One region of the Streptomyces sp. NPDC048504 genome, then DNA from elsewhere that is predicted to be linked to it. Evidence: riboswitches for the same ligand, from Rfam matches in the RefSeq annotation. Region 1 holds a riboswitch; each other region holds the start of a gene.
The links. A riboswitch is a leader RNA that binds a small molecule or an ion and turns the genes downstream of it on or off. The one in region 1 is predicted to bind cyclic di-AMP.

Region 1 (2,192 bases):
CGCTCCGAGGGTGCGGCCCCTCCTCGACGACCTCGGCTCCCGGGGGCTCGCGGTGTGCGGACAGGGCGCGCAGTTGTACGACGCCGGCGCGGACCGTCTGCTCTGGTCCGTCACCCTGGACCGGGAGTTGGCGGAGACCGCGCTCGGCAAGATCGAGGCGGAAGTGGGCCAGGTGTACGCGGCCGTGGACCAGGACGGCGTGGACGGCCTGACCCTGATCGAGCCCGGCTACCTGATGCCGCACCCGACGCTCCCCGCGGTACGGGTGGGCAAGCGCGACGACCTCTGGTGCGAACCCATCAGCAAGGTGCTGCTCCGTCACCCCGCCCTAGAGGACGACGAGTTGGCCTCCACGGCCCGCTCGGTGGTCGGTTCCCTGGCCTCGGTCACCATGTCGGGCCCCGGCACCGTCGAACTCCAGCCACTCGGCATCACCAAGGCAACGGGCCTGGCTCTCGCCGCCCGCCACTTGGGCCTGACCCCGTCCGACACCATCGCCTTCGGCGACATGCCGAACGACATCCCGATGTTCGACTGGGCGGCGCATGGAGTGGCGATGGCCAACGCTCATCCCGAACTCAAGGCGGTGGCGGACGAGGTGACGTCATCGAACGAGGACGACGGAATCGCCGTGGTCCTAGAAAGACTCCTCAGCGAAGTCTTTTAGGGGCGCGGGGAACTGCGCGACCAGCCACGACGGCGCTGCAGACAAACAACAACCCGTCGTGGCTGATCCAACAGTTTCTAGTAAGCGCCGTACACGTTGTCGATGGACCCGTACACCGCCGCCGCGTAGTTGCAAGCAGCCGTGATGTTAGCGACCGGGTCATACGGATCAAACGAAGTCCCGGCAACGTGATACGCGTTGAACGTCGGGTCGATCACCTGGAGCAGCCCCTTCGACGGCGTACCGGCCGCCGCGTTGGAGTCCCAGTTGTTGATCGCGTACTGGTTACCGGACGACTCACGGATCACGTTCCGGTAGATCCCGTTGTACGTACCCGGAATCCCCTTCTGCGCCATGATCGCGAGCGACTCCCGAATCCACCCGTCAAGGGTGTTGGGGTACCCGGCGAGCGTGGTCGAGGCGGCGGTGGTCGACGTGGTGGCCGCCGACGCGGTGGTCGCACCGACGACGGGCAGCGCGAGGATCGCGACACCGGTACCGGCGACAACGACACGGCGGACGAGGCGGGCGCGGCGGGACTGAGCGGTTGCAGGCATGACGAGGTTCCTCTCCGTCGCCTGCGAGGTGAGCTGTCGGGTTCGGGCTGGGAGGTGCCCGGCCGCGCCCTTGCGGACGTGACTTAACCCCAAGCCGTTCCGGTCGCGATGACCGGCCCGGCGACTTACCTGGTTCCCCCGCTCCTGCCGTGCGAGAAGTTCGTGACTGGGATGCCGGGCGGCGGCAGGATTCGGCGTTCCGCTCGACAGGCCGGGAAACTATGCGAGAGCACATGTCCGGAACAAGTGGCGGAATCACACCTAACCCCTATTGACCTTGGTCTGAGGCGTATGGGGCACTTGATCCTTTGCGCGAGCCAAGGGTCAACTGTCAAATGCCGTAAGGGAGAACGCGGGCAGACCAGGACACAGGTCACGCACAGAAACGCGTGACCCAACTCACGGGGGGATTAAGAACGGCAAATCGGGCATTCGCCCTCAACTGGCAGTTCTCGGAATCCTTTTCTCCCAGGTGCGGTGGAAGATCACTTCTCCACCCTCGGTGCAGATGACCTCATTTGAGGTAAGAAAGTCCGTTTGGTCGCAAGTAATCTCCGACCGCGTACGCACGCTCGTGTCCCACCCCAGCTCCGGCCGGTGCAGCCGGATCGACCACTCGGAGAGCGTGCGCGCCGACAACGGGTCGGACTCGTCGATCGTGTACGTCTCCAACGCGTCCTCGGTGAACTCCAACCCGTCCGGGTACACACGCGTGCCGCCGTACCGGGGGTCCACCTCCAGCCGCCACTCGCCCTTCGCGACGTCCCGCACGACCAGCCGCTCGGGCCGCGGTTCGTCCAGCGTCGCCGGGTAGTTGACCCCGAGCGGCTCGGCCTCCTCGGGTTCGTCGAAACGAATGTCCTCCGTCAACTCCTGCTCCCGCACCGGGAGTTCGAGCGCACTCCCCTCCGGGTCCAGCGTGAACCCCGCCGAAGACTCCGGCTGGGGCCAGATCCACGGCCAGTACG
Region 2 (2,192 bases), on a different contig from region 1:
GTCGGCGGCGGCCTTGATGTTGGCGGCGGACAGGCCGGGGTAGTCGGGGTGCTGGCTGACCTTGGTGGCGATGACGACGCCGGCACGGTTGCCGCGGGCCTTGAGCCACTTGCCGATGACGGTCTCGGACTCGCCGCCCTGGTTGCCCGGCGCGAACGCCGAGTAGGAGTCGGCGGTGTCGACGAAGTTGCCGCCGGCGGCCGCATACGCGTCGAGCACGGCGAAGGAGGCCGCCTCGTCGGCGGTCCAGCCGAACACGTTGCCGCCGAGGTTCAGCGGGAAGATCTCCAGGTCGGACCGGCCCAGCTTGCGAAGAGAAGTCATGCTTCACCTCAACCGCCGGACCGGAACCGGATATTCCAGACGATCAGGGAGGGATCAGGGGTTGAGGCCCTTGCTGCGCAGCCAGGGCGCCGGATCGCTCGCGGTGGCGGCGCCGTTGATGTGCACCTCCAGGTGGAGGTGCGGCCCGGTCACGTTGCCGGTCGCGCCGACGCGGCCGATGACCTCACCGGTGGAGACCTTCTGCCCGACGCTGACGTTGATCGAGGACTGGTGGCAGAACCACAGCTCGGTGCCGTCGTCGAGGGTGATGATCGTGCGGTACCCGTACGACCCGGCCCAGCCCGCCTCGGTGACCGTGCCGCTGTGGATGGCCTTGATCAGCGTGCCGGTGGGCGCGGCGAAGTCGAGGCCCGTGTGGTACCCGGAGGACCACATCGAGCCGGCCTGGCCGAAGGTGCCGGTGATCGTGTACGAGCCGACGGGCAGCGTGTACTGCTTGGCCAGCGCGGCGAGCTTCGCGGCCTCGGCCTTCTTCGCGGCGGCGGCCTCCGCGGCCTTCTTCGCGGCGGCGGCCTTCTTCGCGGCGTCCTTCTCGGCCTTGGCGGCGGCGTCGTCGACCTGCTTGGCGACGGCGGCCTCGACGGCGGCCTTCGACTTGCCGTCGACCTGCACCTGCTGCGATTCGGCCTGCGCCATGATCCGGTTGCGCAGCAGCTCACCCGCGTCCGAGGCGCCCTTGGCGGTCTCGGTCGTGCTGACCCCGACGCTGCTGAGCGCCGTGGCGGAACCCTTGGGGGTGCTGCTGGACGAGTCGTCCAGCAGGTGGCCCACGGAGGGCAGGTCGGGCAGGGAGATGGAGACCGGCGGCTTGCCGGTGTTGGCGCTGGCCATACCGCCCGCGCTGACGGCGGCTATGACACCGACGCCCAGGACGGTGGAGCTGCGGGCGAATCCTCCGCCACCACGCTGCTTGGCGACACGGTGCTTGCCGCGGTTGGGAGCAACGGACTCCGCGCTGGGATTCCACTCCTCCCAGGGGCCCTCGTCGGGGCGGTAACCGCCGTAGACGACAGGGGCTTCTGGGGCAGCCTGGTTTGACGCCACGTGGGCGTGCTCCTTTCCTTCCTTCTCGCCTACCGGGTTAGCTGACGGGTTCGGAGCAGGAAGGTCTCCTACGCGCGTATACCGGCCGTGTTGCCACGGCGGTCGACGAGCGATTCACCCCAAGGTGGTGGTTCCCCGGTTCCCTCGCGGGATTCGGCGCGTGCGCACGGAGCCATCTCTTGTGACGGCTGGGACGACCGCGCTGCGTTATCGAACGTTAATAGACACGGGCGCCCGTTTCCAAGCTGTTCGGCTTGATCATTAACCTTTCCTTGCTGGACGAACGGCCCACCACCGGCGAAAAACGGGCGAGTTGGCCAAGTCTCAGAATTCCCACAGGTATTGACGGCACGTCAGTTGTTATGCGGAGGGCTCCCGCCCGGTCACCCGCCGTGATGACGGTCATGGATGGCGTACGGCGATCATCGCCATGTCGTCCGTCATCCAGCCCCCAGAGTACCGGCGCACCTCCTTGGCGAGGATGCCGAGCAACGCCTCGGGACTGCGGAAGGTCCGGCCGGCCAGCCGCGCACCGGGGTCGTAGAAGACACCGTGGGAGTCGCGCGCCTCGGACAGCCCGTCGGTGTGGACGAGGAGGGTGGCCCCGCCCGGGAACGCGAACTCCTCGGCGCGGTCGGGCCAGACCCCCAACTCGCCCATTCCCAGGGGCAGTGCGGGCTCCCGGACCTGCAACGTGCGTACGGTGCCGTCCTCGTGCAGCAGCAGCGGCGGCGGGTGTCCCCGGTCGACGATCCGTACGACGCCGTCGCCGTGCGGGAGTTCGGCGAGGACGGCCGTGGTGA
Region 3 (2,192 bases), on a different contig from region 1:
GCGAGTTGATCGACCGTTACCTGGATGTGGCCGACCTTCTCGGCCGTATCAACCCGGCGCACAACGGTGACACGTACCGTGGTCTGAGGGCCGCTCAGGCACTGGTCGCCAAGGCCGCCGAGCTGCGGGACGCGCTGGCGCTGATGCACCAGCGGGGTGAGACCGAACTGCACGCTCCCACCCTCGCGCGGGCGCTGCGCGTGCTGGACGGGGAGCGCCGCACGGCGCGCGTCACCCTGCCCGCGCCCTCCGACAGTTGACGGAGACACAGCCGCCTCGGGCGGCGTCCAAACCGGCCGAACGACGTACCCCTGATCGGCGTAGTCACTTCTCCGTCCATGCGGCCGTCCGGGTTGCGCAACACGCGTAGCCCGAGGGCCGCCTGAAGTGTTCCGGTGCTGGTCCGGGGGCCTGACACCCCTCGACGCCCCTTCGAACACGGGGGTGTCCACCCGAACGGGTGAGTGGTGAGTAACCCCACAAATCCCCGGTTCCGTTGGGCTTTTCGGAGATTCATAGGTGAAGATCCCTGTCTGACGACAAGACCCCGCCGCAGCGGCGGGGCGATCCGGGCGGACGCCGAGTCCTGCCGCCGCCCGGATGACAGGTCGACAGGATTGCATCGGCAGGAGTGGAGGACCCAAGCACGACGGGTCGCCGGGACGGTCACGCCATGACCGGGTCGAGCAGCCCTTGGGGTGAAGCCGCGTCAGCGGCCGGGCAACTTCGCCAGCCCGAATCCGACAGGTCATCCTTCACAGGCGGCTGACGAAGGGTTGCGCATGACTGCGCTCAATCGTGTCCCGTCGCTGATGGTCAGGGCCGGTACGGCCTCGGCCTTCGCCATCGCCGCTGTTGGCGGCTCCGTCGTGATACCGGGCGTCGCATCCGACGCCGCGGCCGCGACACCCGCGACGAAGGCGCTCCAGGTCGCGGCGTCCAAGAAGGGCGCCCCGTACAGGTACGGGGCCACCGGACCGGGCCGCTTCGACTGCTCCGGGCTCACGCTGTACTCGTACAAGAAGGCGGGCAAGAAACTGCCCCGTACGGCGGCCCAGCAGTACAACAAGACCCACCACATCTCGGCCAAGAGCCGCAAGGCCGGGGACCTCGTCTTCTTCCACTCGGGCTCCAGCGTCTACCACGTCGGCATCTACGCCGGCAAGGGAAAGATCTGGCACGCCCCGAAGACGGGGGACGTGGTGAGGCTGCAGAAGATCTGGACCAAGAGCGTCTGGTACGGCCGGGTCAGCTAAGAGCCAAGACCTGTCCGAATCTCCCGAGGGGGTGGTGGCCACCTGACAGGCCGCCACCCCCTCGGGTGTCCAGGGACGTTCACAACGCTGTCCTACGGCTCCTGCTGGCCCGCGGCGGTCACCGGCCGGGCCGGTACCGTCCAGGGCACCTCGATGGAGACCGTCTTGCCGCCCTCCAGGGTGGGCCGGACCTTGAGTTTGCCGCCGCACTCCGCGGTCAGCCAGCGGATGATCACCATGCCCCGGCCGTTGTCCTGCTGGACGGCGGCCGGCAGGCGTTTCGGGAACCGAGGATGGCTGTCGGTGACCCCGATGTGCAGCCGTTCGTCACGCTCCAGCTCGATGTCCACCGTGAAGGTGGGTGACTGCCCGAAGGTGTGCTGTACGGCGTTGGTGGCGAGTTCGGAGACGATGAGGCGGATGGTGTCGGCGACCTCCGTGTCCGCCGGAAGTCCCCATTCCACCAGGGTCCCGACGACGTAGGTGCGGGCGGTGGAGACCGAGGCGGGATCGCTCGGCAGAGTGACGGATGCTTCCAGATGGTCTGCCATGGCGCGGTCGTCCCTTTCCCGCGGGACCGGTGTCCGACACGGAGCGGATGGTTCGAGTACGGTCCCGGACTGGTGCTTCTTCGCCAGACTGCCATTACCGCGTCGGTAACGGTGGCGATCCACCAAGATATGCATATATCTGTCGCTCGAAGCGGTGAACTCTGCGACCCCAGACCGTATTTGGGCGGCTCGGAAGGAGTAAGGAGAAACCCATGCAGTACGGTCCCGCGGTGCGCCGCCGGAAACTGGGCGCGGAACTGCGCGCATTGCGTGCGGAGGCGGGGCTCACCAGCGGTGAGGCGGCCCGGCTGGTCGGCTGGCACCAGTCGAAGGTGAGCCGCATCGAGACGGGCGCGAGTGGCGTGAAAGCACCCGACGTCCGGTT

Region 2: another riboswitch for cyclic di-AMP. It lies ahead of ACGFY9_RS46895 (M23 family metallopeptidase); the one in region 1 lies ahead of ACGFY9_RS44350 (transglycosylase SLT domain-containing protein).
Region 3: another riboswitch for cyclic di-AMP. It lies ahead of ACGFY9_RS12770 (C40 family peptidase); the one in region 1 lies ahead of ACGFY9_RS44350 (transglycosylase SLT domain-containing protein).

What each region holds. Positions count from the first base shown of each region.
Region 1 covers NZ_JBICXA010000025.1:8,374-10,565, reverse strand. The annotation lists gene ACGFY9_RS44355 (HAD family hydrolase) at 1-667, shown strand, start outside; gene ACGFY9_RS44350 (transglycosylase SLT domain-containing protein) at 745-1,224, opposite strand; cyclic di-AMP (ydaO/yuaA leader) riboswitch at 1,230-1,431, opposite strand; gene ACGFY9_RS44345 (CocE/NonD family hydrolase) at 1,663-2,192, opposite strand, start outside.
Region 2 covers NZ_JBICXA010000029.1:62,465-64,656, reverse strand. The annotation lists gene ACGFY9_RS46900 (aldo/keto reductase) at 1-324, opposite strand, end outside; gene ACGFY9_RS46895 (M23 family metallopeptidase) at 379-1,389, opposite strand; cyclic di-AMP (ydaO/yuaA leader) riboswitch at 1,401-1,558, opposite strand; gene ACGFY9_RS46890 (PP2C family protein-serine/threonine phosphatase) at 1,792-2,192, opposite strand, start outside.
Region 3 covers NZ_JBICXA010000004.1:408,600-410,791, forward strand. The annotation lists gene ACGFY9_RS12765 (hypothetical protein) at 1-260, shown strand, start outside; cyclic di-AMP (ydaO/yuaA leader) riboswitch at 600-779, shown strand; gene ACGFY9_RS12770 (C40 family peptidase) at 783-1,256, shown strand; gene ACGFY9_RS12775 (ATP-binding protein) at 1,349-1,807, opposite strand; gene ACGFY9_RS12780 (helix-turn-helix domain-containing protein) at 2,020-2,192, shown strand, end outside.